4 regions of the Bradyrhizobium sp. USDA 3262 genome follow, and region 4 is predicted to be linked to each of the others. Evidence: predicted binding sites of a transcription regulator. Region 4 holds the regulator's gene; each other region holds the start of a gene.

Region 1 (7,802 bases), 1.0 Mb from region 4:
GCGACGATCTTGTAGGTCGGATAGATGCGCACCTCGACCGGCAGCATCAAGGTGATGAAGATGATCCAGAAGATCGCCATCCGGAACGGAAAGCGGAAATACACGATCGCATAGGCCGAGATGATCGAGATCGCGATTTTGCCGACCGCGATCAGCAGCGCCATGATCAGCGAGTTCAGCATCATGTTGAGCACCGGCTCGCGGGTCGAGCCGCTCGTGCCGACAAACAGCGTCTGGTAGTAGGTCTCGAGGAAATGGCCGCCGGGCAGCAGCGACATCTGGCCGTTGGCGATGACGGCGTTGTCCTGGGTCGAGGCGACCAGCGCGAGATAGACCGGGAAGGCGACGATCGCGATCCCGATCCACAGGATGGCGTGAGCCAGATAGCGCTGGAAGCCCTCCTCCTCGACCATCAGTAGGTCACCTTGCGTTCGACGAAGCGGAACTGGATCGCCGTCAGCATGACGACGATGACCATCAGGATGACCGACTGCGCCGCCGACGAGCCGAGATTGCCGCCGAGCAGACCGTCCGTATAGACCTTGTAGACCAGCGTCTCGGTCGCCTTGCCGGGACCGCCGCGGGTCATGGTGTCGATGATGCCGAAAGTGTCGAAGAAGGCGTAGACGATGTTGATGACCAAGAGGAAGAAGATAGTCGGCGACAGCAGCGGGAAGATCACGGTCCAGAACCGCCGCATCGGACGGGCGCCGTCGATCGCGGCGGCCTCGATCACGCTTTTCGGGATGCTCTGCAGCCCGGCGAGGAAGAACAGGAAATTGTAGGAGATCTGCTTCCAGGCCGCGGCGAGGATGATCAGGGCTGCCGCCTGGTTGCCGTCGAGCAGCGGATTCCAGTCGATGCCCATGGCGCGCAGATAGCGCGACAGCACGCCGAGCGAGGGGTGCAGCATGAACACCCAGAGCACGCCGACCACCGGCGGGGCCACCGCATAGGGCCAGATCAGCAGCGTGCGATACAGCGTCGAGCCGCGTAGCGGCCTGTCGGCCATGACCGCGAGCAGCAGCGCGAAGGACAGCGAGGAGACCGCGATCGCGAACGAGAACACGAAGGTTCGGACGATCGCCGCGAAATAGGCCGGCTCCTTGAACAGATCGAGATAGTTCTCGAACCAGACGAAGCTGGTGGAGAGACCGAAAGCGTCCTGCAGCAGAAAGGATTGGATCACCGCCTGAACGGCCGGCCAGTAGAAAAAGATCAGGACGATCGCGAGCTGCGGGGCAACCAGCGCGTAAGGCAACAGCTTTGACTGGAAAATCGCTTGCTTTTGCATGGGCTCGGAGGAAGGGCAGGCCGCGGATGCGGCCTGCCGGTTGATGGCCCTAAAGCGCGATGAGATGAGGTTGGATCGTCATCGCGCTTTAGCTTGTCGTCTGGGCATGATCTTTTCGGAAAGCCGCTTCGCGCTTTTCCCGATCATGCCCGAAGGCATCATGTCAGCGGACGGCGGTCTTTTCAAACTGCCGCAGCATCTGGTTGCCGCGTTCGACGGCGGCGTCCAGCGCTTGCTTGGCGGTCTTCTTGCCGGCCAGCGCCTGCTCGATCTCCTCCGACCACATGTCGCGCAGCTGCACCATGTTGCCGAGGCGCAGGCCGCGGGAATTCGCGGTCGGCTCCTTGTTGGTGAGCTCGAGCAGCGGGGTCTCGAGATAGGGCTGGTCCTTGTAGAAGCCCTCTTCCTTGGCCTTGGCGTAGGCTGCCTTGGTGATCGGCAGATAGCCCGAGGCCTTGTGGATCCAGATTTGGCGGTCGGTGTCCGAGAGGAAGGTCAGGAACTTGGCCACGCCCTTGTATTCCTCGGCCGACTTGCCGCCCATCACCCAGAGCGAGGCGCCGCCGATGATCGAGTTCTGCGGCGCGCCCTTGGCGTCGGGATAATACGGCATCGGCGCCGCGGTGAAGTTGAACTTGGCCTGCGCCTTGACGTTGCCGAAGAAGGCCGACGAGGTCAGGTAGATCGGGCATTCGCCCGAGGTGAAGCGGCCTTCGCCGGTATTGGTGCGGCCGGCATAGTCGTAGGTCTTGTCCTTCTGCAGCTCGACGAGGTTCTCGAGATGCTTGACCTGCAGCGGGCCGTTGAACTCGAGCACGGTGTCGAAGCCGTCGAGGCCGTTGGCCTTGCTGGCGAGCGGCACATTGTGCCACGCCGAGAGCTGTTCGAGATTGACCCAGGTGACCCACGAGCCGGAGAAGCCGCAGGTGGCGTAGCCGGCCGCCTTCAGCTTCTTGGCGTCGTCGAACACTTGCGGCCAGGTCTTCGGAATCTCTGCGATGTTGGCCTTTTTCAGCGCATCGAGATTGATCCACATCACCGTCGACGACGAGTTGAAGGGGAACGACAGCATCTCGCCCTTGGAGGTCGAGTAGTAGCCGGTGATCGCGGGCAGATAGACGCTCGGATCGAACTTCTCGCCGGCGTCGGCCATCAGCTTATAGACCGGTTTGACGGCGCCGGTGGCGGCCATCATCGTCGCGGTGCCGACCTCGAACACCTGCATGATATGCGGCGCGTTGCCGGCGCGGAACGCGGCGATGCCGGCGTTCATGGTGTCGGCGTAGCCGCCCTTGTAGGTCGGGATCACTTTGTAGTCGGATTGCGAGGCGTTGAAGTCGTTGGCCAGCTTGACGATGACGTCGTTGTTGGCGCCGGTCATCGCGTGCCACCATTGGATCTCGGTCACCGCAAACGCGGGCGACGCGAATGCAAGCGCGGCAGCGGCTGCCGCGGCAGCGCCTAGTCGTCGAAAGAACATCAAAACCCCTCCCAATTGGAACGTCATCTTTCGTTGCGCGCGTTATCAGCGCCGGATGACGTTCAAATGACCGTATAAACGAAAGTCATGGTAGGGGGGAAGCCGAAGCGAAGGGAAGCGGTAAAAAAGGCGAAGACCGCAGCCGGCGTGCGGTGCAGCGCCAAACGCGACGTTGCACCGCAGGGTCCGATAGTTTCTCGGCGCAACGGACTGCGCATCACCTCGCCCCGTAAGAACGGGGCGAGGGAGCTGACCACCGTTGTGGTCGCTATTCGACTGCTCTCATGACGCCTTCAGCGCTTGCGCTGGGGGCCGCAGACCACGCCCTTTTCAACCAGGCCGTTGATCTCGTCCTTCGAGTAGCCGAACTCGCCGAGCACTTCCGCGGCGTGCTGGCTGAACTTCGGCGGCGTGCGGCGCAGGTTCGGCTTGGTGCGTTCGAGGCGGATCGGCGAGGCGACGCCCTTGTACCAATCCTTCTCGATGACGTCGCCGCGATGAATGGTGTGCGGGTTGGTCAGCGCCTGGTCGATCTTCTGCACCGGGCCGGCCGGCAGGCCGGCGGCGAGCAGCCGGTTGCACAGCGGCTCGGCCTCGTGCTGGCTGAACACCGCGGCCAGCTCGACGCGGAGCGCATCGCGGTTGGCGATACGGTCCTTGTTGCGGGCAAAGCGCGGGTCGGTGCCGAGCTCCGGCTTGCCGATCTCCTTGGCGAGCTTGCGGAAGGTTCCGTCATTGCCGACGCCGATGAAGATGTTGTCGGTCTTGGTCGGGAAGATCGCGTAAGGAACGAGGTTGGGATGCTCGTTGCCGGTGAGCGATGGCGGCTTGCCATGCATGAAGTAGTTCGCGGTGTGCGGATGCATGATCGCGAGCCCGGTCTCGTACAGCGTGGTCTCGATGAACTGGCCGAGCCCCGAGCGCTGCCGCTCCGACAGCGCCATCAGGATGCCGATCGTGGCGTAGAGCCCGGTGGTGATGTCGACCAGCGGCACGCCGATCCGCATCGGGCCGCTCTCCGGCGAGCCGGTCGCCGCGATCATGCCGGTCATCGCCTGGATGATCGCGTCATAGCCGGGATTGCCGCCGCGCGGGCCGTCGGCGCCGAAGCCGGAGATCCGGCAATGCACGAGGCGCGGAAATCTCGCGCGCAGCACGTCGTTGCCGATGCCCCATTTGTCGAGCGTGCCCGGCTTGAAATTCTCGATCAGCACGTCGGCGGTCTCGAGCATCTTCATCAGCACCGCGCGTCCGCCCTCGGAAGCGAGGTCGAGGCCGATCGAGCGCTTGTTGCGGTTGATGCCGACGAAATAGGCCGCATCCTCGTCATGGAAGGGAGGACCCCAGTCGCGCACCTCGTCGCCGGCGGGCGGCTCGACCTTGATCACGTCGGCGCCGTGGTCGGCGAGAATCTGGGTGCAATACGGACCGCCGAGCACGCGCGTCAGATCGATCACGCGCAGGCCGGTCATCGCGCCCGTAGCCGCTGGGGTATTCATGGAAACAACCTTCGCTCAGTTGGGATTAAACGAGGGTCCCAGAGCTAACGGTCTTCAGCCGGGGCAGCAATGCTTCCGTCGGCGCAGGCCCATGCAGCAGGCGGCGCATGCGTTCGCCAAGCGAACTGGCATCTAAAAGAGCGATGGTCCGCCACGTGTCGCGGCGGACCATTGCGTGATGTGGAATTAGACGACGCTCAGCTTGACGTCGACATTGCCGCGGGTCGCGTTGGAATAGGGGCACACATGGTGGGCCTTCTCAACCAGCGCTTCGGCGTCGGTGCGGGAAAGGCCGGGCAGCGACACCGCGAGCTCGACGGCGAGGCCGAAGCCGCCTTCCGAGCGCGGGCCGATACCGACCGTCGAGGTCACCGAGGCGTCGGCGGGAACCTTGGGGCCACCCTGCGAGGCCACGAACTTCATCGCGCCGATGAAGCAGGCGGCATAGCCGGCCGCGAACAGCTGCTCCGGATTGTTGCCGGCACCGCCGCCGCCACCGAGCTCCTTCGGGGTCGTAAGCTTGACGTCGAGCGCGCCGTCGAGCGTTGCCGCATGGCCGTCGCGGCCGCCGGTTGCCTTGGCGCTGGTCTTGTAGAGCACGTTCACAGACATCGTGGTCTCCCTTGGTGGGTGTGGACTTGAATTCGACGACGCATGTGTTGCACGCAAATAGATTGTGCACAATATAAAATATGCGGCCTCACATTTAATTGTTCGCAATTGAATCCGCGGTCCCGACAGCCCAGAATGACCCGGAAACGAGATGGATTCGATGGGAATCATGGCCAGGAAACCGACGGCGGCGGATCAGGCGCTGCGGCTCGATAACCAGATCTGCTTTGCGGTCTATTCGACGGCGCACGCCTTCAACCGCGTCTACAAGCCGCTGCTCGACCGGCTCGGGCTGACCTATCCGCAGTATCTCGTGATGCTGGCGCTGTGGGAGCGCGACGACGTGGCGGTGAAGGACCTCGGCGAGCGCCTGTTCCTGGATTCCGGCACGCTGACGCCGCTCTTGAAGCGGCTGGAGGCGGCGGAGTTGATCAAGCGGACCCGCAGCACCGCGGACGAGCGGGTGGTGCTGATCGCGCTGACGCCGCAGGGCCACGCGCTGCGCGAAAAGGCCAAGGCCGTGCCGCAGTCGATCCTCGCGGCCTCGGACTGCACCGTCGGCGAACTGATGGCGATGAAGGACGAGATCGTCGCGCTGCGCGACCGGCTGAATGCGGTGCTGGGGGAGTAGGGGCGGGCAGCGGCTTCGCCCTTCGGTCTACGCCGCGGCGGCCTTCGCTCACTTCGCTACGAGGGACTATCCGGGCTTGCCCAGCCGAAGCTCGCGAAGCGAGCGAAGGCTGGTGGAGCCAGGCGGGATCGAACCGCCGACCTCTTGCATGCCATGCAAGCGCTCTCCCAGCTGAGCTATGGCCCCTTATCCAGTAGGGATGATCCTGGGGGATCAATCCCGGCCCGCGCGGCCTACACGACTCGCGCGGCAGCACCGTTGATCATAGATCGGCGCCGATCTCAAGTCTCTTCGTCGCCGCCGACGTCACCAATAATGTCGGTGACGTCCTCATCACCCTCTTCCTCGTCGGCGATGAAGGTCGAATCGTCGTCGTCATCGTCGTCGATGGTCTCATCGACTTCGATATCGTCCTCGGATTCGGGAACCTGGGCCTTGACTTTCCCGGTGTTCTCCTCGGCATCGGCCTCCTCGAGCGAGACCATCTCTTCGGCCTCGGCGGGCTCCGGCATGTCGGCTGCGGTCGCGGGCGAAGTGACGGTCGCGCCACGGCCCCGCGGCGGGGCGACCGGCGCGATCGGCACGACTTCGCCGGTATAGGGCGAGATCACCGGATTCTTGTTGAGGTCGTAGAACTTCTTGCCCGTGGTCGGGCAAATGCGCTTGGTTCCGAGCTCGGACTTGGCCACGTGGTAATCCCAGAATTTTCCTGAAAAACGGAGCTTCACTTGGCTAGTTGAGAGGCTGCTGTCAATAGCGGTTTGCGCGCAAGTGACGGGCGCGTGACGTGGTGTTGCCTATGTGATACCTGCCGCGGCGCGAGAGGACACAATCTTGGCCCAATCTGACACCCCGACCCCGCTGGAATCGCGCGCGTGCGGCCCCCTGGCCGGCACGGTCCGCGTTCCCGGCGACAAATCGATTTCCCACCGTGCGCTGATCCTGGGGGCGCTTTCGGTCGGCGAAACCCGCATTTCCGGCCTTCTGGAGGGCGAGGACGTCCTCAATACCGCCAAATCCATGCGCGCGCTGGGCGCGAAAGTGGAGCGGACGGCGCCGTTTACCTGGTCGGTCGCGGGCGTCGGCGTCGGCGGCTTCGCCCAGCCTGCCGCGCCGCTCGATTTCGGCAATTCCGGCACCGGCTGCCGGCTGGTGATGGGCGCGGTGGCCGGCTGCCCGATCGCCGCCATTTTCGACGGCGACGCCTCGCTCCGCTCGCGGCCGATGCGCCGCATCCTCGACCCGCTCGAGCTGATGGGCGCCCGAACCAGCGACATAAGGGAGGGCGGCCGGCTGCCGCTCACCCTGCACGGCGCCCGCTATCCGGTGCCGATCGTCTACAAGACGCCGGTCGCCTCGGCCCAGATCAAGTCCGCGGTGCTGCTGGCGGGGCTCTCCGCGCCCGGCATCACCACAGTGATCGAGCAGGAGGCGAGCCGCGACCACACCGAGCTGATGCTGAAGCATTTCGGTGCCGAGATCTCCTCCGAGAAGGAAGGCAGCCACGGCAGGCGAATCTCGCTGAACGGCGAGCCCGAGCTGCACGGCGCCAACGTCGTGGTGCCCGCCGATCCGTCCTCCGCGTCGTTCCCGATCGTGGCCGCACTGATCGTCGATGGGTCCGATGTCGTGTTCTCCGACGTGATGACCAATCCGCTGCGCACCGGCCTGTTCACCACGCTGCGCGAGATGGGCGCCTCGATCGAGGAGAGCGATGTGCGCGGCGATGCCGGCGAGCCGATGGCGCAGCTGCGGGTGCGGGCCTCGAAGCTGAAGGGCGTCGAGGTGCCGCCGGAGCGCGCGCCGTCGATGATCGACGAATATCTGGTGCTGGCGGTTGCAGCCGCCTTCGCCGAGGGCACCACGATCATGCGCGGCCTGCAGGAGCTGCGCGTCAAGGAATCCGACCGCCTTGAAGCCACCGCCGACATGCTGCGGGTCAACGGCGTCAAGGTGGAGGTGTCCGGCGACGATCTGATCGTCGAGGGCCGCGGCCATGTTCCCGGCGGCGGTCTTGTTGCCACCCATATGGATCACCGCATCGCGATGTCGGCGCTGGTGATGGGCTGCGCCTCCGATCGGCCGGTGAAGATCGACGACACCGGCTTCATCGCCACCAGTTTTCCGGATTTCATCCCGATGATGCGCGCGCTCGGAGCTGATTTCGCATGATCATCGCCATCGACGGACCCGCCGCCTCAGGCAAGGGCACGCTCGGCAAGCGGCTCGCCCACCACTACGGCTACCGCCATCTCGACACCGGCGTGATCTACCGCGCGGTGGCCT
Region 2 (7,802 bases), 1.6 Mb from region 4:
CTGAACGAGCAGTTCGGCACCGCGGCCGAGTTCGAGGCGCCCAAGGGCGGCATCTTCCTCTGGGTCAAGCTGCCCGACAATGTCGACACGCTGAAGCTTTATCAGGCGGCGCTTGCCGCCGGCGTCTCGATCAATCCGGGACCGGAATGGTCGACCAGCAAGGCCCATTCCGGCAGCCGGCTCCGCCTCTGCTTCGCCAGCCCCTCGCACGAGCAGATCCGCGAGGGCGTTGCCGTGCTGGCGGAGGTATGCCGCAAGGAGTTCGGCGTGCCGGCGCGCAGCAGCAATGTGGAGAAGCGCGGCTAGCTGTTTCGCTCGCCGGAAGATGGATTGCTTCGCTTTGCTCGCAATGACGGGGTAACCCGTCTCGACGTCATTGCGAGGAGCTCGCGACAAAATTGCAAAGCAATTTTGCGCTGAAGCGACGAAGCAATCCATGTTTCCACCTGCCCTCACCTCACCGAAAATGGCGCCTGATAGGGCCGGCCGAACGGCACGCCGTTGACCACGGTCTGCACCGGCTTCAGCAGCAGATTGCCGTCGCGCTTGTTGTTGCGGGTGTCGACGAAGGAGACCGGGCCTTCGACGAGATCCATGATCGCGACGTCGCCGGGCGCGCCACGTTGCAGCGTGCCGATCTTCGGGGTGCGGTTGATGATCCGCGCCGGCACCGAGGTCGCCATCGCCACCACCTGATCCAGCGACGAGCCCATCGCCAGGAACTTGCTCATCACGTTCGGCAGGAACGGGATGCCGGGCGAGTTGCCCGAGAAGACGTGGATGTCGGAGGAGATCGTATCGGGGGTGCAACCGGCGGGGATCGCGACTTCGGCCACCGTGAAATCGAAGCTGCCGCCGCCATGGCCGACATCGAACAGCACGCCGCGCTGCTTGGCCGCGAGCGCCGCCGGCAACAGCTTGCCCTCCTGCACGATATTGGTGAAAGCGCCCGACATGTTCGGCGCGCCGGAATAGGCATGGGTCAGGATATCGCCGGGCCGCAGCAGATTGAGAATGTCGGACATCAGCTCCCTGGTCTCGACGCCACCGATATGCACCATCATCCGCGCCGGCCAGCCGCACATCTCGCAGGCCTGGATGCCGCGCTTCAGCGGCTCGAGGCCATGCTTGAAGATGACGTTTTCCGACATCCGCACCTTGACCCCGATCAGGAAGTCGGCGTTCTCGGCCAGCGCCATCGCGCAGGCATCGACCTGGGCGTTGTCGATGTTGTAGAGCTCGGCCACCGGGAATGCCGACAGGCCGTTGTTGGCGATATGGACGAAGGCGTAGATCCGCGCCCGCGATTGCGCGACGATGAAGCGCCGCAGCGCCGCGAGATTGTTGACGCCGGCGTCGCCCGCCGAGACCACCGTCGTGGTGCCCTGGAATTGCACCAGCTCGTCGGCGGGAATGCCGATCGCCGATCCATAGGGGTAGACGTGGCAGTGCAGATCGACCAGGCCCGGCATCACGAGCTTCCCCGACGCGTCGATGGTCTTGCCGGCGCGAGCAGCCGGGATCTCGTCTTCGATCGCTTCGATGATGCCCCAGCGGATGCCGATGTCGTGCTTGCCGCGCAGCGATTGGCTGGGATCGATGACATCGCCGTTCTTGATCACGAGGTCGAACTTGTCGTCCGGCCCCATCGCCGCAGCGGCCGGCCCGGCGATGGCTGCGGCAGCGGCCGACCCCGTCACTTTCAAAAAATCCCGGCGTGAAAATTCGCTCACAGCAACGTCCCCCCGAACATTGATTTTATGGCGCGATGATGCGTCGGACGCAGCGGTTAGGCAAGGCCGGGAAAGCCGCCCGTGCGCTCGCTCATCGGTTGTGCGTACTGACACGCGACGGCAGCAGCGTTCGAGGCAGTTGCTGAACAAGCGTTCAGAAAACTCCTCTGGTTCCTGAGGAACGTTTCAATATCCGCACGGTTTTCTCTTCACTTATTTGAGGAGGATGAGATGAAAAAGATTGGCTTTGTTCTCGCGGCGGTTGGTGCGCTTGCGGTGGCCGTTCCGTCGATCGCGAGCGCCGAGACGGTCGTGATCAGGAATGGCGGTCATCATCACTGGGACCGCGGCTGGGGCGCACGCGCCGAAATGCGCCATGATCGTGGTTGGCATCGCGGCTGGCACCACGGCTGGCATCACGACCACGACCGGACGGTGATCATCAAACGTCATCGCTACTAAAGACCGACACAACGGAAAATGGCTCCTCACGGAGCCATTTTCTTTTGTGATTCCGCAGGGCCTGCGGCCTCAATCCCACGCCGGCGCAAACCCCGGATCGACGCAGCGCATGTCCTTGCGCAGCGCCGCAATCGCTTTGCGGTCCTCGTCGTCGAGCTTGACCTTCAGTGCGTCAAGATTGGTCTTTTGGCTTTCGGCGCGCGAGGCTTTCGGAATAGCCGCCACGCCATCCTGATCGAGCAGCCATTTCAGCGCCACCTGTGCTGCGGTCGCATCATGCTTGCTGCCGATTTTCGCCAGCGTCTCGTCGGTGGCGAAGCGGCCCTGGGCGAGCGGACAATAGGCCACCAGCGGGATCGATTTCGCGGCGAGATATTTGCGCACCGGCGTCTGGTCCAGCATCGCGTGATATTCGATCTGGTTGCAGGCGATCGGCGCCTTGATGTCCTCGACCACGGTCTTGAGCAGCGCGGTGGTGAAATTGGCGACGCCGATCGCGCGGGTGCGGCCTTCCTCCTTCAGCTTCATCAACGTCTCGAAGACGGCAGGCAGCTTCATGCTCCGCGACGGCCAGTGCACCAGATAGAGATCGACGTGATCGAGCCGCAGCTTCTTCAGGCTGGCGTCGAACGCTGTCCGGATCGCATCCGGCGCCAGGTTCTCGTGCCAGACCTTGGTGGTCACGTGCAGGTCCTCGCGTGCGACATTCGATGTCGCGATCGCCGCCCCGATCGCCTCTTCATTGCCGTACATCTCGGCGGTGTCGATATGCCGATAACCGAGCCCGAGCGCGCTCTCGACCGCCGCGCGGCAGGCGTCGCCCTGCATGCGGAAGGTGCCGAGCCCGAGCTGCGGCAGGCTGATGCCCTGTGTCTGCAGATTTTCCATGGATAGCTCCTGACGCGTGGGACGCCGATGCCATCGACGACGTCACGCCAGCAAATCGTTTCGTGGGAATGAAATTGGCAGGACTGCCGACATGCAGTCTGCCCGCAAACCGGCCCTTCGGGCAAGACGCCGGCAATCAAGATGTCGCGACGGGATCAGAGATGGCGCTAGATGTGCTGCGCCATGATCTGGCCGGGCCGCGCGTCCGGCCGCGGCTCGATATCGACCGACCAGAGATCGTGGTTGTCGACGTCCTTCAGCGTCACCGTCATCACCCCGGTCTTGCCGTCGATGTCGACGCGGCCGAAGAATTGCAGGCCGAAGCACGGCGCGAGATTGTCGCCCTGCTCGGCCGAGCAGCCCTTCTGGTACATCGCCTTCGGGCCGAAGGTGTTGTCGAGCTCGCCGGGCGACCAGGTGCCGGCGTGCAGCGGACCGGAGACGAACTCCCAGAACGGCTCGAACTCCTGGAACACCGCGCGGTTTGGATCATAGTGATGCGCGGCGGTGTAGTGCATGTCGGCGGTGAGCCACACCGTGTTGCGAACCCCGGCGCGCTTCATGAAGGACAACAGATCGGCGATCTCGTGCTCGCGCCGCGCGGGCGGGCCGTCGCCGAGCGCGACCGCATCCAGGCTGACGAGGCCGATCGGCAGGTCCGCCGCGATCACCTTCCACACAGCATCCGACGCCACCAACTCCCGCTTCAGCCAGGCGAGCTGACTCTGGCCGAGGATGCAGGCCTGCTCCGGATCGCCCTGCTTGTTCCAGCTGGAATCGCGGTACGAGCGCATGTCGATGATGAAGACGTCGAGCAGCGGCCCGTAGGGAATCTTGCGGTAGACGCGGCCATCGCGCTCCGGCATCAGCCGCATCGGCATGAATTCGTGGAAGGCGCGGCGTGCCCGCGCCACCAGGCGCGTGCTGCCGTCCGCGTCGTAACCGGTCGCATCGGCGGTGCCGAGCGGCGACCAGTCGTCGGCCACCTCGTGGTCGTCCCACTGCGCGTACATCGGCACCTCGGCGTGGAAGGCGCGGAAATTCTCGTCGAGCCAGTTGTATCTGTAGTTGCCGCGAAACTGATCGAGGCTCTGCGCGACGGCGGATTTCTCCTCGGTGACGATGTTGCGCCAGACCTCACCGTTGGGGAGTTTCTGCTCCGACGGCACCGTGCAATCGGCATAGATGTGATCGCCGGAATGGATGAAGAAGTCCGCCCGCTCGTCCAGCATGGTGCGGTAGCTGCGCAAGCCGCCGCGCGCGGGGTCGATGCCCCAGCCCTGCCCGACGACGTCGCCCGACCAGACGAAGGAGACCGAGCGGCGGTCGACCGGCGCGGTGCGGAAATGCCCGATGCGGCTTTCGCCTGATGTGCCGTCGCGGTCTTCGAAGCTGACGCGATAGAACAGGTCCTGGCCCGGCGGCAGGCCGTCGAGCAACAGCTTTGCGGTGAAGTCGCGCTCGGGCAGCGCGTCAGCGGACGCGGCGCGCAGGATGGTGGCGAAGCTTTCGACCGCCGCGCATTCGATGCGCATCCGCGCCGCGCGATCGGCGCGGGCCCAGATGACAGCGGAATCGCTTGCGACGTCGCCGGACTGGATGCCCGCGATCGCGGGCCGATCCGCGGCGCGGCTCAGATACGGTCTTGCCAGCGCGCCGAATCCCGCCAGCGCCGCGGTCGACGCCGAGCGCACCAGAAGCTGACGCCGGGTGAGGCCTCGCCGCCTCGCGGAGTTCGCTGTCGGCATCGAATAACCTTCGTCGAATCGCAACGAAGGTTTTGCCTGCGCTCCTTGACTCCGGCCTTACGGTTTCTTGACTCTCCGTCGACGGTTTTGCGACGGCGGGATGACTCGGCGGGGAGATGGAGATCGGAACGGTGGGGTCAGGGCGTCGAGCACACAAACGCCAAACCCGTCATCCTGAGGAGGCCGCAAAGCGGCCGTCTCGAAGGATGCATGGCCCCGCCTGTGGCCGATTCATCCTTCGAGGCTCGCTTCGCTCGCACCTCAGGATGACGGGTTAAGAATTGACACGCGAGTGGGAAAGCAGACGCGCAGCGAGCCGCCTCACCGATGCCAGTTGCAGATGCCGCCGGTGCGGCACGGCCAGGTCTGGATCCGTGTGTCGCGGGCCTCCGCATCGAGCGGGTTCGAGTGGCGGCGCGCGAGCTTGGCGCGGGCGGGAACGTGCGCGGCCGCGCGCTTCCGCTCACGCGGCGCGGTTACCCTGGTGGTCCGCACGGCTTTCTTCGGCGCGACTTTCGTCTCCTCGACCTGCGGCTCGACATTCGCATGCTGATCGGGACCGTGGTCGGCCTTCGCCTCGACCGGAACCGGCTCGAACTGCGCCGGCGGGCCAAGCCGCTTCGGCGACAGCACCGCCTTGGAGAGATCGAGGCTGAAGAACTCGCTGGGGCCGTACTCGTCGGCAAACGCCACGCCACCCCAAGTCAGGCACGCGGTGCAGACGATTGCAACAAAAGCGTTTTTCAGGACCATCAAACGGCCTCCTGAAATCACTCGAACAGAACAGCCATCATGTAGGGGCCCCGGCCGCGCGAATCCAGCCACGGCTTGCGGCAGGGTTACCGGTCAACCAGGGCGGCGGTGGAAAGTTCCCCAGCCGCCACCTGGAGCCCTTTCCGTTCCGATGGAATAACGCTCTGCCCTATTCGGCCGCCTGCGCCAACGGCTGGCCGATCGCGCGCTCCAGCCGCGCGCATTCGGTGCGGTAGCGGGCGACGTTGCCTTCCTTGATGTGGCCATAGCCGCGCACGAGATCCGCAGCCTTTGCCAGCGCCACGAGCCGCGGCAAGTCGAGCGGCTTCCTGCCGTCGAGGTGACGCAGGATCATCGCCGAATACTCGACTGGCAATGCGCGCTCCATCTTGCGCTCCGCGGTGTAGCCGAAAATGTCGAAGGCGGTGCCGCGCAGACCCTTCAGCTTCGCCAGCATGCCGAACGCGGTGAAAATCCACGCACCGAATTCACGCTTCTGCAGCCGCCCGGTGACGGAATCGCGCTGGGCCAGCAGCGGCGGCGCCAGCAAGACCTTCAGACCGGAATTGCCTTGGAACTGTTCCCTTAGGGCCTTGCTGAACTCGCCGTCGGAATAGAGCCGCGCGACCTCGTATTCGTCCTTGTAGGCCATCAGCTTGAACAGGCCCTTTGCGAAGGCCTCGGTCAGGTCCTGCGAGCCCGGCGCGGCCGCCGCCTCGGCGGTGCGGACGCGCGCGACGTCGTCGAGATAGCGCTTGGCGTAGGCCGCGTCCTGATAGTCGGTGAGGAATTTGGCGCGGAAGGCGATCGCCTCATCGAGCGTCTTCTCGGCCGGCGCGGCGCCGGCGCTCTTGAAACGCGCGGCGCTGACCACGCGCTGCAGGTCATGCGCGGCGAGCCGGCCCCACGAGAACGCGGTCTTGTTCATCTCGATGGCGGCGCCGTTGAGCTCGATCGCCTTCAGGATCGCTTCCAGCGACAGCGGGATCGCGCCGCGCTGAAAGGCAAAGCCGAGCATGAAGGCGTTGGTGGCGATGCTGTCGCCCATCAGCGCGGTGGCAAGCCCGGTGGCATCGAGGATGTCGAGATCGCCAGGTGTCACCGCGCCGTTCAGCGCATCGCGCATCGAGCTGGCTCCGAAGTCGATATCGGGATCGATCACGAAGCTTGCGGTCGGCAAGAGATCCGCGTTGACGACAGCGCGGGTGACGCCGCGCTCGGCGCGGCTCAGCGCCGGCACGCTGGTGGCGACGACGAGGTCGCAGCCGAGGATCAGGTTGGCGTTGCCGGGCGCGATGCGCACCGTGGTCAGCATGTCGGAGGCGGGCGCAAGCCGGACGTGGCTCATGACAGCGCCGTTCTTCTGCGACAGGCCGGTGAAGTCGAGCGTCGAGCAGGCGAGACCTTCGACATGCGCGGCCATGCCGAGCAGCGCGCCGATGGTGATGACGCCGGTGCCGCCGATGCCGGTGATCAGGATGTTGTAGGGATTGCTCAACGTGGCCACAGGCGGCGTCGGCAAATCGGCGAACAACGCCTTGGGATCGGCGGCGGTGCGGTCGGCCTTGCGCAGCTTGGGATCCTGCACCATCACGAAGCTCGGGCAGAAGCCGTCGATGCAGGAGAAATCCTTGTTGCAGTTCGACTGGTCGATGCGGCGTTTGCGGCCGAGCTCAGTCTCCAGCGGCTGCACCGAGACGCAGTTCGACGCCACCGAGCAATCGCCGCAACCTTCGCAGACGCGCTCGTTGATGAAGACGCGCTTGGCCGGATCGGGGAACAGCCCGCGCTTACGGCGGCGGCGCTTCTCGGCGGCGCAGGTCTGGTCGTAGATCAGGACGGTGAGGCCCTCGATCTCGCGCAGGGTGCGCTGCACGGCATCGAGCTCGCGGCGATGATGGATGGTAGCACCCGACGGGAAATAATTGGCGGGATATTTGTCGGGATCGTCGGAGACGATCGCAAGCTTCCTGGTGCCCTCGGCGGCGACCTGGTGCGCGATCTGCGACACCGTGAAGCCGCCCTCGGCCGGCTGGCCGCCGGTCATCGCCACCGCATCGTTGTAGAGGATCTTGTAGGTGATGTTGACGCCGGCCGCGGCCGCCGCGCGCAGCGCCAGCAAGCCGGAATGGGTGTAGGTGCCGTCGCCGAGATTCTGGAACACATGCTGTTCGCTGGTGAACGGCGCCTGCCCGATCCAGCTCACGCCCTCCGCGCC
Region 3 (7,802 bases), 4.5 Mb from region 4:
GAAGGCCTGCGCTAGCCGCCGGCGCCCGCCTTGGGACGGGATGGCAGGCGTCGGTCGCTTGCACCGCGCCCCGCGGAACTCTATTAGCTGTCTGGCCGTCACGGCGGGGCGGACCCGCTCATTGCAGTTGCGGCCGGGCTGGGCATGTTTCGGAACTCGATCAGGCAGAAGATCGTCGGTATTGCTGCGGGACTCATCATCCTCGCGGTGATCACCTCGCTGCTGTCGATGGTGATGGCGGGCCAGGTCGGCCATCTCCTCGACGAGCTCACCAACCGCTACATCCCCGCCTATGGCCACCTCGCCCGCGTCAACATCCGCGCGCTGGAGCGCTCGCTCGCCATGCGCCGGATGATGATGGCGAAGATGCAGGCGCCGGGCGAAGATTCCGGCTACGAAAGCGCGCGCAAGGCCTTCGAGGAGATCGAGCCCCTGATCAAGCGCGAGGCCGACGCGGCGCGCACGCTGATCGATGCGATCATCGCCGATCCCTCGACGCCATCCGACAACGCCGCGCTCGGACGCCTCGACGACCGCATCGACAATGCCGTCAACGACCTCCTGATGCGTCTGAACGCAGAGAACAAGACGCTGCTCGAGCAGATCGACGCCAAGGAATTTGCGGCGGCGAAAGCGACCACGCTCCGCGCCGATGCCCTGCGCGACGACTTCAACACCAGGATCGAGGCCATCCGTTCCGACATGCTGGCGCAGGTTGCTTCGGCCGCTGCGAAGGTGATGAGTGCCCAGCAGCGGGCGATCATCATCTCCGGCGTCGTGACCGCCATTGCCGCGATCCTCGGCTTCGTGTTCGCGATGCTGGTCGGCAGCGGCATCACGCGTCCGGTGATGCGCCTGCTCGAAAGCACCCGCGAGGTCGAGGCCGGCCGCCTCGACGGCGCCATCACCATCACGACCCAGGACGAGATCGGCCAGCTGTCGGCCGCCTTCAACCGCATGATCGAGACGCTGCGCCACAACCAGCGCATCCGCGAGACGTTCGGCCGCTACATCAACCCGCGGATCGCCGAGGGCCTGCTCGAACAGCCGGCGATCGCCGCGACCGAAGGACAGCGCCGCGTCATGACGGTGATGTTCTGCGACATGAAGGGCTTTACCAGCCTGAGCGAGGGCGTGACGCCGAGCGGCCTCGTCAAGATCATGAACCTCTATCTGTCGACGATGTCGGCGCCGGTCCATGCGCATCGCGGCATCATCGACAAATATATCGGCGACGCCATCATGGCCTATTGGGGCGCGCCCTTCGTCGAGGAAGCCGAGCAGACCCATCTGGCCGCGCTTGCCGCCATCGACATGATCGGCCAGGTCAACCAGCTGCGCAAGGATCTGCCCGAACTGCTCGGCGTGCGCGTGATCCCGGCCGATTGCGACATCCGGATCGGGATTGCCACCGGCGAGGCCCTGGTCGGCAGCATCGGCTCCGAGTTCATGATGAGCTACACCGTGCTCGGCGACACCGTGAACCTCGCCTCGCGGCTGGAAGGCGCCAACAAGTTCTACGGCAGCCGCAGCCTGATCTCGGAAGCAACCGCCGCAGCCTGTGCCGCAACCATCGAGCTCCGCGAGATCGATCGTCTCGTCGTGATGGGGCAGACCCAGCCGGTCGCGGTGTTCGAAATCCTCGGCAAGAAGGACGAACTGACGCCGGCGCAGACCGAGTTGCGGCAGCGTTACGCGGACGGTCTCGCCGCCTATCGCGACCGCCGCTGGGATGACGCCGAGCAAGCCTTCACCGCGGCGTTGGCGGCGGCGCCCGGCGACGGCCCGTCGATCGCCATGAAGGCACGGGTCGCGGCCTTTCAGCAGAACCCGCCGGCGGCGGATTGGGACGGCGCCTGGCATCCGGAGCAGAAATAGCGGCGCCGCGCTCATCCAGGCTCCGCCGCTACAGCTGGGCCTCGATCGCGGCCTTGTCGATCACCGACCAGACCTGCACGATCCTCCCGTCGCGGAATTCGTAGAACACGTTCTCGGCGAAGGAGACGCGCTTGCCGTCGATAGCGAGACCCAGAAATCGCCCCTTCGGCGAACAATCGAACGTCAGCCGACTCGCGACATGAGACGCATCCGACACCAGCAGAATGATGTTGAAGCGAAGGTCCGGGATGTCGCGAAAGTCCCCTTCCAGCATCTGGCGATAGCCGGATAATCCGAGCCGCCGGCCGTTGTGGCACACATCCTCGTCGACGAACCGACCGAGTTGCGGCCAGTCCTGGCGATTCAAACAGGCAATGTAGTTCCGGTAGATCTCGGCGAGGTCCGTTGTCATCGTCGATCGTTCTCCTTGCCGCGGGTCCAGATGGACATTGAGCATCTGAGTGCGATTCTAACACCGATGTTAGTTTCGACTCCCGATGTCCGACGGCGCCAACAAAACACTCAGCCAGCGTGCACGTGAAAGCGCGACGTCCCGAAGAGACAGTGCGATTGCCGCTTCGGCAAACAATTTCTCAGAACGCGCGGAATGTCTCCCGCGATCGGGAGTTAGTGCTTCAGGCCGATGGCTGTCCTTATCAAATCGGGAGGTGTCCATGATCAAGTCACCGATGATGCTTGCGGCATTTCTGACAGCGCCGATCATTCTGTTCCCGCCGCAGACCGCCATCGCGGCTGGCGGAGGCGGCGGCGGTGGTGGTGGTGGCGACCCATACGGGTCGAGCTACGGCACTCCCGCGCCGTCCTATCCCCAGCAGAAGGACAGAAAGACCACGCACAAGGTCAAGAAACCCGTCAAGCAGTCCGGCTTCGAAGACCCGGCATTCCGCGACGGCTATCGCGCGGCCTATGCGACAATCTACGAACGCAACGACTACGCCGCCGCGATCGATCAGTTGCACGCACTCGGCCGCGACGATCATCCGAACGTCGCGAACCTGATCGGCTATTCCTATCGCAAGCTCGGCGACTACAAGCAATCGCAAGTCTGGTACGAACGTGCGCTCAAGGCTGATCCGAACCACGTCCTGACGTGGAACTACTACGGCCTGTGGCAGATCGAACAGGGAAACCGCGACCAGGCGCAGTATCATCTGCAACGGATCGCCGAGATCTGTGGCACCGACTGCGAGGAGTATCGGACGCTGGCGGCGGCACTGGAAAAGCCGCCGGGTACGAACCTCGTCTACTGAGCGCGTCGCGTAGCCCGCGTGAGCGGAGCGACATGCGGGGAAGGACCGGCCCCGGATGTCGCTGTCGCCCATCCGGGCTACGCATTTGAGCCGCGTTGTTGGCGTGTCCGTTTTTGCGGGAATTTCGCCGTTTTGGTCGACGTGACCGGCGAGTAGCTTGCGGGCCGGGCGACGCACGCGGATACGTTGAGATCGATCATCATGACCTGGCGGCTTCTCGCGTGGAGCGGCATCGCCGTTGCCGCGCTGGTTCCAATCATTGGCGGCATCTGGCTCTTCACCCTGCCCGCCGCATCGGCGTTCCGCCTTCCGCCTCCGATCGCCCAGGCCGAGCAGGATGCAACGCTCGCGGCGCTGAAGCCGCCGAAGCGGGCGCGACCGCTGATCGCGATCCTCGGCATCAACGACATGACCGAGACCACCGACTATCTGATGCCCTACGGCATTCTCAAGCGCGCCGATGTTGCCGATGTCGTCACGCTGGCGACGGGACCCGGTCCGGTCGCGCTGTTCCCGGTGCTGAAGGTCGAGCCTGATGCGACCATCGCCGCATTCGATGCAGCGCATCCCGACGGCGCCGACTACGTCATCGTGCCGGCGATGAGCCGCGACGACGATCCCACAGTCATGCAATGGATCCGGCTGCAGGCGGAGAAAGGCGCTGTGATCGTCGCCGTCTGCGCCGGCGCCAAGGTGCTCGCTTCGACCGGCCTGCTCGACGGCAGGCGCGCCACCACGCACTGGTTCTACCTGAAGAACTGGCGCAACAAGCATCCCGAGATCCGCTATGTCGCCGGCCGCCGCATCGTGGTCGACCACGGCGTCGCGACGACGACGGGGATTTCGGCGTCGATGCCGATGTCGCTGACCCTGATCGAGGCGATCGCCGGCCGCGCCAGGGCCGAGGCCGTCGCGCGCGAGATCGGCCTGCCCGGCTGGGACGCGCGGCATGACAGCAACGCCTTCAAGTTCACCCGCCCCTTTGCGCTGACCGCGATCCGGAACACCCTGGCGTTCTGGAACCGGGAACAGCTCGGCCTCGCGCTTGTTCCCGGCGTCGACGAGGTCTCGCTTGCGCTGGTCGCCGACAGCTGGTCGCGCACCTATCGCTCGCATGCCGTGACTTTCGCCGCGACCGGCGACGTCGTGACGACCCGCAACGGCCTGCGCGTCTATCCGCAGGTCGTGGCGCCAGCCTGGTCCGCAGATGGTCTGCTGCCCGCGGTCGGCACCGCGCCGCCCGCGCTGGCACTTGACCGGGCGCTCGCCGGGATCGAGACACGCTATGGCCGCGGTACGGCGGACTTCGTCGCCATGCAGCTCGAATATCCACGGGCTGACGCCGTGCAGTGAGGGATTGCGTCCCCAACAACGTATTCGATCCTCGATCCACCCCATTGTCATCTGCCTGTCATGAATTGTGCCGACACGTCAGCGCCGGACCAGTTCGGGGACACGCATGGACTATTTCAAACGCTTCAACTTCCTGTTCGCTGCGCCGGTGTTCGAGGCCGACGACCTCGAGGGCATCCGCTTCAACCAGATCATCGCCGAGATCGAGCGCTCCGGCTTCGAGGTGGTTCGCGCCCGCAAGCTGGAAGATGCCGAGATCGCGGTGCAGACCGATGCTGCGATCGGCTGCATGGTGGTCGATTGGGGCAAGAAGGGCCTTGAAGGAAAGACCGCGGCACTGATCAACCTGATGCGTCGGCGCGGCCTCGACTTCCCGATCATCCTGTTGATCCGGCGCAAGCGGTTCGAGGACCTGCCGGTCGAGGTGCTCGATTTCATCGACGGCTACGTGTTCCTGTCCGAGGAGACCCCGCCCTTCATCGCCAAGAACCTGATCTCCAGGCTGAAGCAATATGCCGAGAACCTGAAGACGCCGTTCTTCGGGGCGCTGGTCGATTATGCCGAGGAAGGCAACCAGCTCTGGACCTGCCCGGGCCATAATGGCGGCGTGTTCTACAGCCGCAGCCCGATCGGACGGGTGTTCGTCGAACATCTCGGCGAAGCGGTGTTCCGCGACGACCTCGACAATTCCGTGCTCGACCTCGGCGACCTCCTCACCCATGAGGGGCCGGCGCTGCGGGCGCAGAAGGAGGCGGCCCGGATCTTCGGCGCCGAGAAGACCTATTTCGTTCTCAACGGCACCTCGACCTCCAACAAGGTCGCGCTCGGCTCGCTGGTTACCGACGGCGACCTCGTGCTGTTCGACCGCAACAATCACAAGGCCGCGCATCACGGCGCGCTTTTGATCGGCGGCGGCATCCCGGTCTACGTGCCGACGGTGCGCAACGCCTGGGGCCTGATCGGCCCGATGCGCTGGGACCTGCTCGACGAGGGCACGCTGCGCGACCACATCCGCAAGCATCCGCTGGTCAAAGACGAGAACGCCTGGAAGAAGGAACGTCCGTTCCGCGTCGCCGTGGTCGAGCAGTGCACCTATGACGGCACCATCCACTCGGCCGAGATGATCCTCAAGCGGATCGGCCATCTCTGCGACTATATCCTGTTCGACGAGGCCTGGGCCGGCTTCATGAAATTTCACCCGATCTATGCCGGCCGCTTCGCCATGGGACTGTCCGATCTCGGCCCCGAGGCCCCCGGCATCATCGCGACCCAATCCACCCACAAGCAGCTCGCGAGCTTCTCGCAGGCCTCGCAGATCCACATTCGCGACCGCCACATCAAGGGCCAGAAGCGCCGGGTCGAGCACCGCCGCTTCAACGAAAGCTTCATGCAGCACGCCTCGACCTCGCCGTTCTATCCGATCTTCGCCTCGCTCGATGTCGGCGCGCAGATGATGAAGGGCCGTTCCGGCGAAGTCTTGTGGGACGACACGATCCGGCTCGGCATCGAATTGCGTAAGAAGATCCGCGCCGTGAAGCGCGAGTTCGAGGAGAAAGAGACGCGGGCCGAGCGGCGCTGGTTCTTCGAGCCGTTCGTGCCGGACCGTGTGAAGATCCCCGATGTCGCGCGCGAGAACGGCGTGCACAATGTCGCCTGGGAGACCATCTCGACCGATCAGCTCGCGACCACTCCGTCCTACTGGCAGCTCAGTCCGGGCGAAACCTGGCACGGCTTCCCCGAGCTGACCGCGGGCTTCGCCATGACCGACCCGAACAAGCTCACATTGCTGACGCCGGGCTTCGATCACGCCACCGGCGCCTACGCCGATCACGGCATCCCCGCGCCGGTGGTGGCGCAATATCTCCGCGAGAACCAGATCGTCGCCGAGAAAAACGACCTCAACTCCCTGCTGTTCCTGCTGACGCCCGGCGTCGAGGCCAGCAAGGCCGGCACGCTGGTGTCGGGGCTCGTCGCCTTCAAGAAGCTGCACGACGACAACGCGCTGATCGAGGACGTCATCCCCGAATTCTTCCGCCGCCGCCCGCAACGCTATAGCGGGGTGCGGCTGCGCGACCTCTGCGGCGACATGCACCGCTTCTTCCGCGACGGCAGCGTCAGCACGCTGCAGGCTAGGCAATTCCTGCCCGAGCACCTGCCCGAGATCGCGATGTCGCCGCGCCAGGCCGCACAATATCTCATCCGCAACGATGTCGACTATCTGCCGATCGACCAGATCTTCGGCCGCGTCGCCGCGACGCCGTTCGTGGTCTACCCGCCCGGCATCGCCACCATCGTGCCCGGCGAGCGGCTGTCGGAACGCAGCAAGCCGATGATCGATTATCTGAAGATGTTCGAGGCGAGTTTCAATGCGTTCCCTGGCTTCGAGGTCGAAGTCCAGGGCATCTACAAGGAGATCGACGACTCCGGCCGCGTCCGCTTCTACACCTATGTCGTGTCCGAATAGGCGAACGGACGCAACACAATGGAGAATGATCACAAGATCACCGTCCGCCCGTCCCGCGACAGCGACGTCGACGCCATGCTGTCGATCTACCGCCACCATATCCGCCGCGGCGTCGAGGAAAGCGTCGACGACAGCGGCACGCCGGAGCCCGACGATCTGCGCGACCGGCGCAAGAATCTGCGCAACACCCGCCTGCCCCATCTCGTCGCCATCAGTGACGGCGAGGTGGTCGGCTACGCCTATGTCGTGCTGTTCCGCAAGCGTCCGGCCTACCGCTACACGGTGAAGCATTCGATCTATGTGCATCACCGCTTCACCGGCCAGCGTGTGGGCGGCCGGCTGCTCCAGGAGTTGATCGACACCTGCGCCGCCGCCGGCTTCCGCCAGATGATCGGCTACATCGACAGCGACAACGCCGCCTCGCTCGCGCTGCACGACCGCTTCGGCTTCGCCCGCGTCGGGCATTTGCCCGGTGTCGCCTATCGCTATGGCCGCTGGTCCGACACCGTGATGGTGCAGCGCTCGCTCGCCGCCGGCGCCACCGCCCCGCCGCCCCCCGCGCCGCTGTCGCGACGGTGATGGGGGCCTGGCGGCACCGCTTTTTCCACGTGCGTCGTCCCGGCGAAGGCCGGGACCCATAACCACAGGGTTGAGTTGGTGAGGAAAGCTGCGGCCCCAGCGTCGCGCAATAATCACCTTCGGTGGTTATGGGTCCCGGCCTTCGCCGGGACGACGATGAGGATGCGTCGCAATTCAGGACGTCAAACAGCGCGGTGTCGTCACCCGCGAAAGCGGGTGATCCAGTATTCCAGAGACGGCTGTGCTTGAACCGAGAG
Region 4 (7,802 bases):
AGATCGAGGTCGACCTGCCTCAGGCCCCGGTCATGATCGCCGGCGACCGCGAGGAACTGCTCCGCCTGTTCGAGAACCTGATCGAGAACGCCCTCAAATACGGCGCCTCGGGGGGCCGCGTCATAGTGTCGCTGAATCAGGCCGTTTCGGGCGCATCGGGCGAGGGCACCCCCGAAATCCGTGTCATGGTACGGGATTTCGGCCCCGGCATCGCCCCGGAGCACCTGCCGCGGTTGACCGAGCGCTTCTACCGGGTCGACGTCGGCGACAGCCGTAACCAGGGCGGAACGGGCCTTGGATTATCGCTGGTGAAACATATTCTTAACCGTCATCGCGGGCGTCTTTTGATCGAGAGCGTGCCCAAGAACGGCGCCACTTTTACCGCCTGTTTTCCCCGCCCGAAGACCCCGTTACCAACCCAAAGCTAAGCGTTTTCAGCTGGTTAGCGCTGTCATCCAACTGTCATCCAACCTTCGTAAAAGCAGCACCGACCGCTCCTAGATGGACCGGCGTGAGCGCGATCGGGCGCATTCGGCGCTTCGCTCACTGGATGGAGACAACCCATGAATTTCATCAAAGCAATCGTCGCAGCCGGCATGATCGCCGCTTCGACGTCGGCCTTCGCTGCCGATATTACCGGCGCGGGCGCGACGTTTCCGTTCCCGATCTATTCGAAGTGGGCTGACGCCTACAAAAAGGAGACCGGCAACGGTCTGAACTACCAGTCGATCGGCTCCGGCGCCGGCATCAAGCAGATCCAGGCCAAGACCGTGACCTTCGGCGCCACCGACGCGCCGCTCAAGCACGAGCAGCTCGAGAAGGACGGCCTCGTCCAGTGGCCGATGGTGATGGGCGCGATCGTCCCGGTCGTGAACCTCGAAGGCATCAAGCCGGGCGACCTGATCCTGTCGGGCGAAGTGCTCGGCGACATTTATCTCGGCAAGATCACGAAGTGGAATGACGCGGCGATCGCCAAGCTCAATCCGAAGCTGACCCTGCCGGGCGATGCGATCACCGTCGTGCGCCGTTCGGACGGTTCGGGCACCACCTTCAACTTCACCGACTATCTCTCCAAGTCGAACGCCGACTGGAAGTCCAAGGTCGGTTCCGGCACCGCGGTCGAATGGCCGGTTGGCGTCGGCGCCAAGGGCAACGAAGGCGTTGCCGGCAACATCAGCCAGACCAAGAACGCGATCGGCTATGTCGAATACGCCTATGCCAAGCAGAACAAGCTGACCTACACCGGCTTGGTCAACAAGGCCGGCAAGACCGTGCAGCCGACCATCGCTGCCTTCCAGGCCGCCGCCTCGAACGCCGACTGGGCCAAGGCTCCCGGCTACTACGTGATCCTGACCGACCAGCCGGGCGAAGCCTCCTGGCCGATCACCGCGGCGACCTTCATCCTGATGCATAAGGACTCGACCGACAAGGCGGCCTCGCAGGAAGCGCTCAAGTTCTTCAAGTACGCCTTCGAGAAGGGCGACAAGGCAGCCGAAGAGCTCGACTACATCCCGATGCCGGACGCGGTCGTCAAGCTGATCGAGAAGACCTGGTCCTCGGACATCAAGAGCTAAGTCCGACGTTGCGGCAGGACCTGTGCCGACTCGATCGCGGCACAGGTTGAGCGACCAAGACCCGGTCTCCATCACCGCGGCAACAAGCGCGGGATCGAGGCCGGGGTTCGCGCCTCAAGAGGCGTGGCTGGAACGACGACGCCCGGCCAAATGCGTCAGTGAAGATCGCTTCGGGGCGTAGCGGTTTGCGTGGCTTTTGCATACTAAAGAGGGGATTGGCGTGGCAGACATGGCTGTTCAGAGCGATGTGATGGAAGCCGCGGGACCTTACGATCGCGCCAAGGCCCTCAGCGCCTTCAAGCTCGGTGACCTCACCTTCTATTGGATCACCCGCATCTCGGCGATCTCGGTTCTGTTGATCCTCGGCGGCATCATCCTGTCGCTGATCGTCGGCGCCTGGCCGGCGATGAAGGAATACGGCTTCGCCTTCCTCTGGACGCAGCGCTGGGCGCCCTCGGCCGATCCGCCGGTGCTCGGCGCGCTCGGCCCGATCTACGGCACGCTGATCACCTCCGTCATCGCGATGATGATCGCCATTCCGGTCGGCATCGGCATCGCCGTGTTCCTCACCGAGCTCTGCCCGCAAGTGCTGCGCCGCCCGATCGGCATCGCCATCGAGCTGCTCGCCGGCATTCCCTCGATCATCTACGGCATGTGGGGTTTCTTCGTGCTGGGCCCGTTCCTGGCCAACACCTTCCAGCCCTTCATGATCCGGATCTTCGAAGGCGTCCCGGTGCTGGGCGCGGTGTTCGCCGGTCCGCCGTCCTATCTCAGCCTGTTCAACGCCGCGCTGATCCTTGCGATCATGGTGCTGCCCTTCATCACCGCGATCTCGGTCGACGTGTTCAAGACCGTGCCGCCGGTGCTGAAGGAAGCCGCCTACGGCATGGGCTGCACCACCTGGGAAGTCGTCCGCAACGTCGTGATCCCCTACACCCGCGTCGGCGTGATCGGCGGCATCATGCTGGCGCTCGGCCGCGCTCTCGGCGAGACCATGGCGGTGACCTTCATCATCGGCAACTCGTTCCGGATCTCGTCGTCGATCTTCGCGCCGGGCACCACGATCTCGGCGGCGATCGCTAGCGAATTCGCCGAGAGCGACGGCCTGCACCAGTCCGGCCTGATCCTGCTCGGCCTGCTGTTGTTCGTGCTGACCTTCTTCGTGCTCGCCGGCGCGCGGCTGATGCTGATGCGGCTTGAAAAGAAGGCGGGGAAGTAACGCCATGAACCCGATCTACAAATCCCGCCGCCGCAGCGACATCGTCATCCGCGCACTCTGTGTCGGCGCGGCGCTGTTCGGCGTCACCTGGCTGGCGCTGATCCTGATCACGCTGGTCTATAACGGCCTTGCCGGCCTCAGCGTGCAGCTGTTCACCCAGAACACGCCGCCGCCCGGCTCGACCGAAGGCGGCCTGCTCAACGCCATCGTCGGCTCGCTCATCATGACGGTGATCGGCGTCGGCATCGGCGCGCCGCTCGGCCTGTTCGCCGGCACCTACCTCGCCGAATACGGCAAGCACGACAAGCTGACCTCGGTGATCCGCTTCATCAACGACATCCTGCTCAGCGCGCCCTCGATCATCATCGGCCTGTTCATCTATGGTGCGGTGGTGGTGCCGATGCGCGGCTTCTCGGCGATCGCAGGCAGTCTTGCGCTCGCGGTGATCGTGATCCCGGTCGTGCTGCGCACCACCGAGGACATGCTGCTCTTGGTGCCCAATCCGCTGCGCGAGGCCGCCTCCGCGCTCGGCCTGCCGCGTTCGCTGGTGATCAAGCGGATCGCCTATCGTGCGGCGCGATCGGGTCTGATCACCGGTGTGCTGCTGGCGACAGCCCGCGTCGCCGGCGAGACCGCGCCGCTGCTGTTCACCGCGCTGTCGAACCAGTTCTTCAGCCTGGATCTGACCAAGACGATGGCCAACCTGCCGGTGACCATCAACAACTTCGTGCAGAGCCCCTACGCCTACTGGAAAGAGCTGGCGTGGAGCGGTGCGCTGCTCATTACATTCACCGTGCTCGCGTTGAATATCGGCGCGCGTATCCTTGGTGCCGAAAGGGCCGCAAAATGACCGAGCTTTCCGTCTCCACGACTGCCGCGGGCCACGTTCCCCAGGTTCCGCTGCCTGAAGCGCCGCCGAAAGTCACGGTGCGCAATCTCAATTTCTATTACGGCGAGCACCACGCGCTGAAGAACATCAACCTGACGCTCGGCACCAACCGCGTCACGGCGTTCATCGGCCCGTCCGGCTGCGGCAAGTCGACCCTGCTGCGCATCTTCAACCGGATGTATGACCTCTATCCGGGCCAGCGCGCGGTCGGCCAGCTGATGCTGGACCAGACCAACATTCTCGACCCCAAGCTCGACCTCAACTTGCTGCGCGCGCGGGTCGGCATGGTGTTCCAGAAGCCGACGCCGTTCCCGATGACGATCTACGAGAACATCGCCTTCGGCATCCGCCTCTACGAGAAGATCTCGAAGTCCGAGATGGACGACCGGGTCGAGAAGGCGCTGCGCGGCGGCGCGCTGTGGAACGAGGTCAAGGACAAGCTGAACGCGTCCGGCCTGTCGCTCTCCGGCGGCCAGCAGCAGCGCCTGTGCATCGCGCGCACCGTGGCGGTGCGCCCCGAGGTGATCCTGTTCGACGAGCCGTGCTCGGCGCTCGACCCGATCTCGACCGCCAAGGTCGAGGAGCTGATCCAGGAGCTCTCCGAGGACTACACGATCGCGATCGTCACCCACAACATGCAGCAGGCGGCGCGCGTCTCCGACAAGACCGCCTTCATGTATCTCGGCGAGCTGATCGAGTTCGACGACACCAACAAGATCTTCACCTCACCGAGCGATCGGCGCACCCAGGACTACATCACCGGCCGGTTCGGTTGACCGGCGCATGATCCGGAAAAGTGGAAACCGGTTTTCCGATCAGGGCATGCTAAAATTCAGGACACGAAACCATGATCCCCGGGATCATGGTTTGAGGGAGACAAGCGATGGCTTCTGAACATACCGCCAAGGCATTCGACAGCGACCTGCAGGAGTTGACCCGCCTGGTCGCCGAGATGGGCGGCCTGGTCGAGCGGATGATTACCGAGTCGGTCGACGCGCTGATCCGTCGCGACGTCGCGCTCGGCAAGCGCGTGGTCGCCGCCGACATCGAGATCGACAATCTGCAGCGCAACATCGAAGAGCGCGCGGTGCTGACGATCGCGCGCCGCCAGCCGATGGCGATCGACCTGCGCGAGATCGTCAGCGCGATGCGCGTCGCCACCGACCTCGAGCGGATCGGCGACCTCGCCAAGAACATGGGCAAGCGTGTCGCGGCGCTGGAGAGCGATTTCCAGCCGCTGAAGCTGATCCGCGGCCTCGAGCACATGACCGACCTCGTGCTGTCGCAGGTCAAGTCGGTGCTCGACGCCTACGCCGCGCACGACCTGCCGGCGGCGATGAACGTCTGGAAGGGCGACGAGGAGGTCGATGCGATCTGCACCTCGCTGTTCCGCGAACTGCTCACCTACATGATGGAAGATCCGCGCAACATCTCGTTCTGCATCCATCTGATGTTCTGCGCCAAGAACATCGAGCGGATCGGCGATCACGCTACCAATATCGCAGAGACCGTGTTCTACATGATCGAGGGCCAGCAGATCACCGACAAGCGCCCGAAGGGGGACATGACCACTTTTGCCACCACGGTGCCGGGCAACTGAAGGCATCATCGGCAAGCGCGAAACCGGCAAGAGTGAAACTGGACGATCCTCGCGACAATTCGTTTCCGCGGGGACTATGCTCAAGGAAGTAAGCGTTTCGGTTTGCGTCTGGGCAACGGATCACCACAGAGAAAGAACTTAAACCGATGAGCGCACGCATTCTGGTAGTCGAAGACGAGGAAGCGCTGACGACGCTGTTGCGCTACAACCTCGATGCGGAAGGCTACGATGTCGAGACGGTGGGGCGCGGCGACGATGCCGACACGAGGCTGAAGGAGCGCGTTCCCGACCTCGTGGTCCTCGACTGGATGCTGCCGGGCCTGTCCGGCATCGAGCTGTGCCGCCGCCTGCGGGCGCGGCCCGAGACCAAGCAGCTTCCGATCATCATGCTGACCGCGCGCGGCGAGGAAAGCGAGCGCGTGCGCGGGCTTGCCACCGGCGCCGACGATTACATCGTCAAGCCGTTCTCGGTGCCGGAGCTGCTGGCGCGGGTGAAGGGCCTCTTGCGCCGCGCGAGCCCGGAGCGGCTTGCAACCGTGCTGACCTATGGCGACATCGAGCTCGACCGCGAGAAGCGCCGCGTGGCGCGCTCGGGCCGCCCGATCGATCTCGGGCCGACCGAGTATCGCCTGCTCGAATTCTTCCTCGAGCATCCCGGCCGCGTGTTCAGCCGCGAGCAACTGCTCGACAGCGTCTGGGGCCGCGACATCTACATCGATGAACGCACCGTCGACGTGCATATCGGCCGCCTGCGCAAGCTGCTCAATCCGGGCCGCGAGCAGGATCCGATCCGCACCGTGCGCGGCGCCGGCTACGCGCTCGACGACCGCTTTGCCAAGGCCGAGCCGCAGCCGTAATGGCCGTTGCGGGATTCATATCCCGTAGCACGGTGTCGTCCCGGCCTAGTGCGCAATTGCGCACGGGAGCCGGCAACTGTTATGTTGGTTTGGTCTGCAGGTACGGCTTTCGGTCTCGCATCATGGCATTGAGGACCGTGAGCAGCTTCCTGGCGACGGCGATGAGGGCGAGTTTGGCTGGTTTTCCCGCCTGTCGCAGTCGTGCATAGAAGGCCTTGAACGGATCTGCTCTGCGAACTGCGTTGAGGGCCGCCATATAGAGGGCGTCACGAACGCGCTTTCGGCCGCCCGCAATCTTGCGCTTGCCGCGGAAGGCGCCGCTGTCGACGTTGAAGGGAGCAAGGCCAGCGAGCGCTGCGAGTTGTTTCGGTCCGACCCGCCCGAGTTCCGGCATCTGCGCGATGAGCTGCATGCAGGCCACGGGACCCACGCCGGGCAGCGAACGCATTAACTTCGCATCGTCCGCGATCTCCGCTTCGGCTTTAATCAATGCGCTGATGTCGGCCTCGATCTCGGCGATCTCGCTGTCGAGGACCTCGATGAGGCGGCCGATGCGTTCGGCCATGGCGCGATCGTCGGCCTCGCTGCGCCGGTTCTTCTCCTGGGCGCGCATGAGGACCAGCTGATCCCGCCGTTTTGCAAGCCTCGCCAAGGCGCCCCGTGCAGGATCGGCGACCTGCTCGGGGGCGGGTTGCATGGCCCGCGCAAAGGCCGCCAGCATCCGCGCATCGATCGGATCGGTCTTGGCGAGTAGGCCGCTGGCCCGTGCAAAGTCGCGGGCACGGGCCGGGTTGATCCGTGCGAACTGGATCCCGGCCTGACGCAGCGCCTCGCGAAGCGCGAGGTCATAGATACCCGTCGCCTCGAAGACCACCAGCGCATCGCATTGCCAACGCGCCACCTGCTGTGTGATGGCCTGTGGCGCGTTGGCAATGCGCCTCGGCACGCCGTCAGCCTCATCAAAGATGTCGAGGTGGTCTTTGGAGATGTCGATTCCGACGTAACGAAGAGCTATGATCACGGTGCCTGTCCCTGTGATGCGAGGTCTGTTGGCGCAGCCTCGTGCAACTGTTCAGGTTGATAGATGGAACGGGCGGGAGACCGAGCCGGCTCACGGCGTCAAGCGCCAAGGACCCAACGGCTTCCCGCCCACCCTCATCCTGACAGACTTCCAAGACACAGGGACCCATACGCCGCGGCCGGCGTAATCGGCACGGGGCCAGACGGCTTTCTAACAACACGCATTAGTGGTTATGGGTCCCGGCTTTCGCCGGGACGACGCCGATGATGTAACGGGCCACGCGCCATAAAAAAATCCCCGCTTTCGCGGGGATTTGTTTTTCAGGTCTTCCGTAGTTTCCCGAGTGCTCACTTGATCTGCGGTTTCGCCGACGGCCGGCGGCGATCGGCGGCGGGCTGGTAGGCGACGCGCGAGTGATGCGCGCAATAGGGCAGGCCGCCGAGCGCCTTGCCGCCGCAGAAGAAGAATTCCGGGCTTGAGGGATCGCCGACCGGCCAGTGACAGGTGGCCTCGTTGAGTTCGAGCAGCGACAGCCGCTGGCTCATCGGCACCACATTGTCGTAGGAGATCGGATCGGGCTCCATCTCGACCTCGAAGGCGTGCGCCAGCGCGGTGTTGCCGCGGGACACCGGGCGCGCCACC

The links. The regulator PhoB, encoded in region 4, activates phosphate uptake and scavenging genes when phosphate is short. The targets are predictions, from matches to a motif close to TGTCATNNANCTGTCAT.
Region 1: ugpB (sn-glycerol-3-phosphate ABC transporter substrate-binding protein UgpB) is a predicted target of PhoB. The motif match lies at 2,830-2,846, and genes of this name have one in related genera.
Region 2: ACVWYP_RS16600 (alkaline phosphatase D family protein) is a predicted target of PhoB. The motif match lies at 4,921-4,937, and genes of this name have one in related genera.
Region 3: ACVWYP_RS31005 (Orn/Lys/Arg family decarboxylase) is a predicted target of PhoB. The motif match lies at 4,548-4,564, and genes of this name have one in related genera.

What each region holds. Positions count from the first base shown of each region.
Region 1 covers NZ_JBSSCT010000001.1:1,009,966-1,017,767, reverse strand. The annotation lists gene ugpE (sn-glycerol-3-phosphate ABC transporter permease UgpE) at 1-413, opposite strand, end outside; gene ugpA (sn-glycerol-3-phosphate ABC transporter permease UgpA) at 413-1,294, opposite strand; gene ugpB (sn-glycerol-3-phosphate ABC transporter substrate-binding protein UgpB) at 1,458-2,774, opposite strand; gene ACVWYP_RS04700 (CaiB/BaiF CoA transferase family protein) at 3,068-4,273, opposite strand; gene ACVWYP_RS04695 (organic hydroperoxide resistance protein) at 4,460-4,885, opposite strand; gene ACVWYP_RS04690 (MarR family winged helix-turn-helix transcriptional regulator) at 5,055-5,516, shown strand; tRNA gene ACVWYP_RS04685 (tRNA-Ala) at 5,627-5,702, opposite strand; gene ACVWYP_RS04680 (TIGR02300 family protein) at 5,798-6,205, opposite strand; gene aroA (3-phosphoshikimate 1-carboxyvinyltransferase) at 6,351-7,688, shown strand; gene cmk ((d)CMP kinase) at 7,685-7,802, shown strand, end outside.
Region 2 covers NZ_JBSSCT010000001.1:3,605,119-3,612,920, reverse strand. The annotation lists gene ACVWYP_RS16620 (aminotransferase-like domain-containing protein) at 1-306, shown strand, start outside; gene ACVWYP_RS16615 (amidohydrolase family protein) at 453-1,733, opposite strand; gene ACVWYP_RS16610 (hypothetical protein) at 1,965-2,195, shown strand; gene ACVWYP_RS16605 (aldo/keto reductase) at 2,265-3,083, opposite strand; gene ACVWYP_RS16600 (alkaline phosphatase D family protein) at 3,251-4,831, opposite strand; gene ACVWYP_RS16595 (hypothetical protein) at 5,153-5,584, opposite strand; gene ACVWYP_RS16590 (indolepyruvate ferredoxin oxidoreductase family protein) at 5,754-7,802, opposite strand, start outside.
Region 3 covers NZ_JBSSCT010000001.1:6,565,090-6,572,891, forward strand. The annotation lists gene ACVWYP_RS30980 (PAS domain-containing protein) at 1-15, shown strand, start outside; gene ACVWYP_RS30985 (adenylate/guanylate cyclase domain-containing protein) at 145-1,878, shown strand; gene ACVWYP_RS30990 (ester cyclase) at 1,907-2,290, opposite strand; gene ACVWYP_RS30995 (tetratricopeptide repeat protein) at 2,553-3,149, shown strand; gene ACVWYP_RS31000 (DJ-1/PfpI family protein) at 3,351-4,502, shown strand; gene ACVWYP_RS31005 (Orn/Lys/Arg family decarboxylase) at 4,609-6,966, shown strand; gene ACVWYP_RS31010 (GNAT family N-acetyltransferase) at 6,985-7,545, shown strand.
Region 4 covers NZ_JBSSCT010000001.1:2,042,245-2,050,046, forward strand. The annotation lists gene ACVWYP_RS09405 (ATP-binding protein) at 1-428, shown strand, start outside; gene pstS (phosphate ABC transporter substrate-binding protein PstS) at 564-1,574, shown strand; gene pstC (phosphate ABC transporter permease subunit PstC) at 1,804-2,793, shown strand; gene pstA (phosphate ABC transporter permease PstA) at 2,798-3,643, shown strand; gene pstB (phosphate ABC transporter ATP-binding protein PstB) at 3,640-4,458, shown strand; gene phoU (phosphate signaling complex protein PhoU) at 4,566-5,282, shown strand; gene phoB (phosphate regulon transcriptional regulator PhoB) at 5,429-6,139, shown strand; gene ACVWYP_RS09440 (IS110 family RNA-guided transposase) at 6,219-7,160, opposite strand; gene ACVWYP_RS09445 (GcrA family cell cycle regulator) at 7,508-7,802, opposite strand, start outside.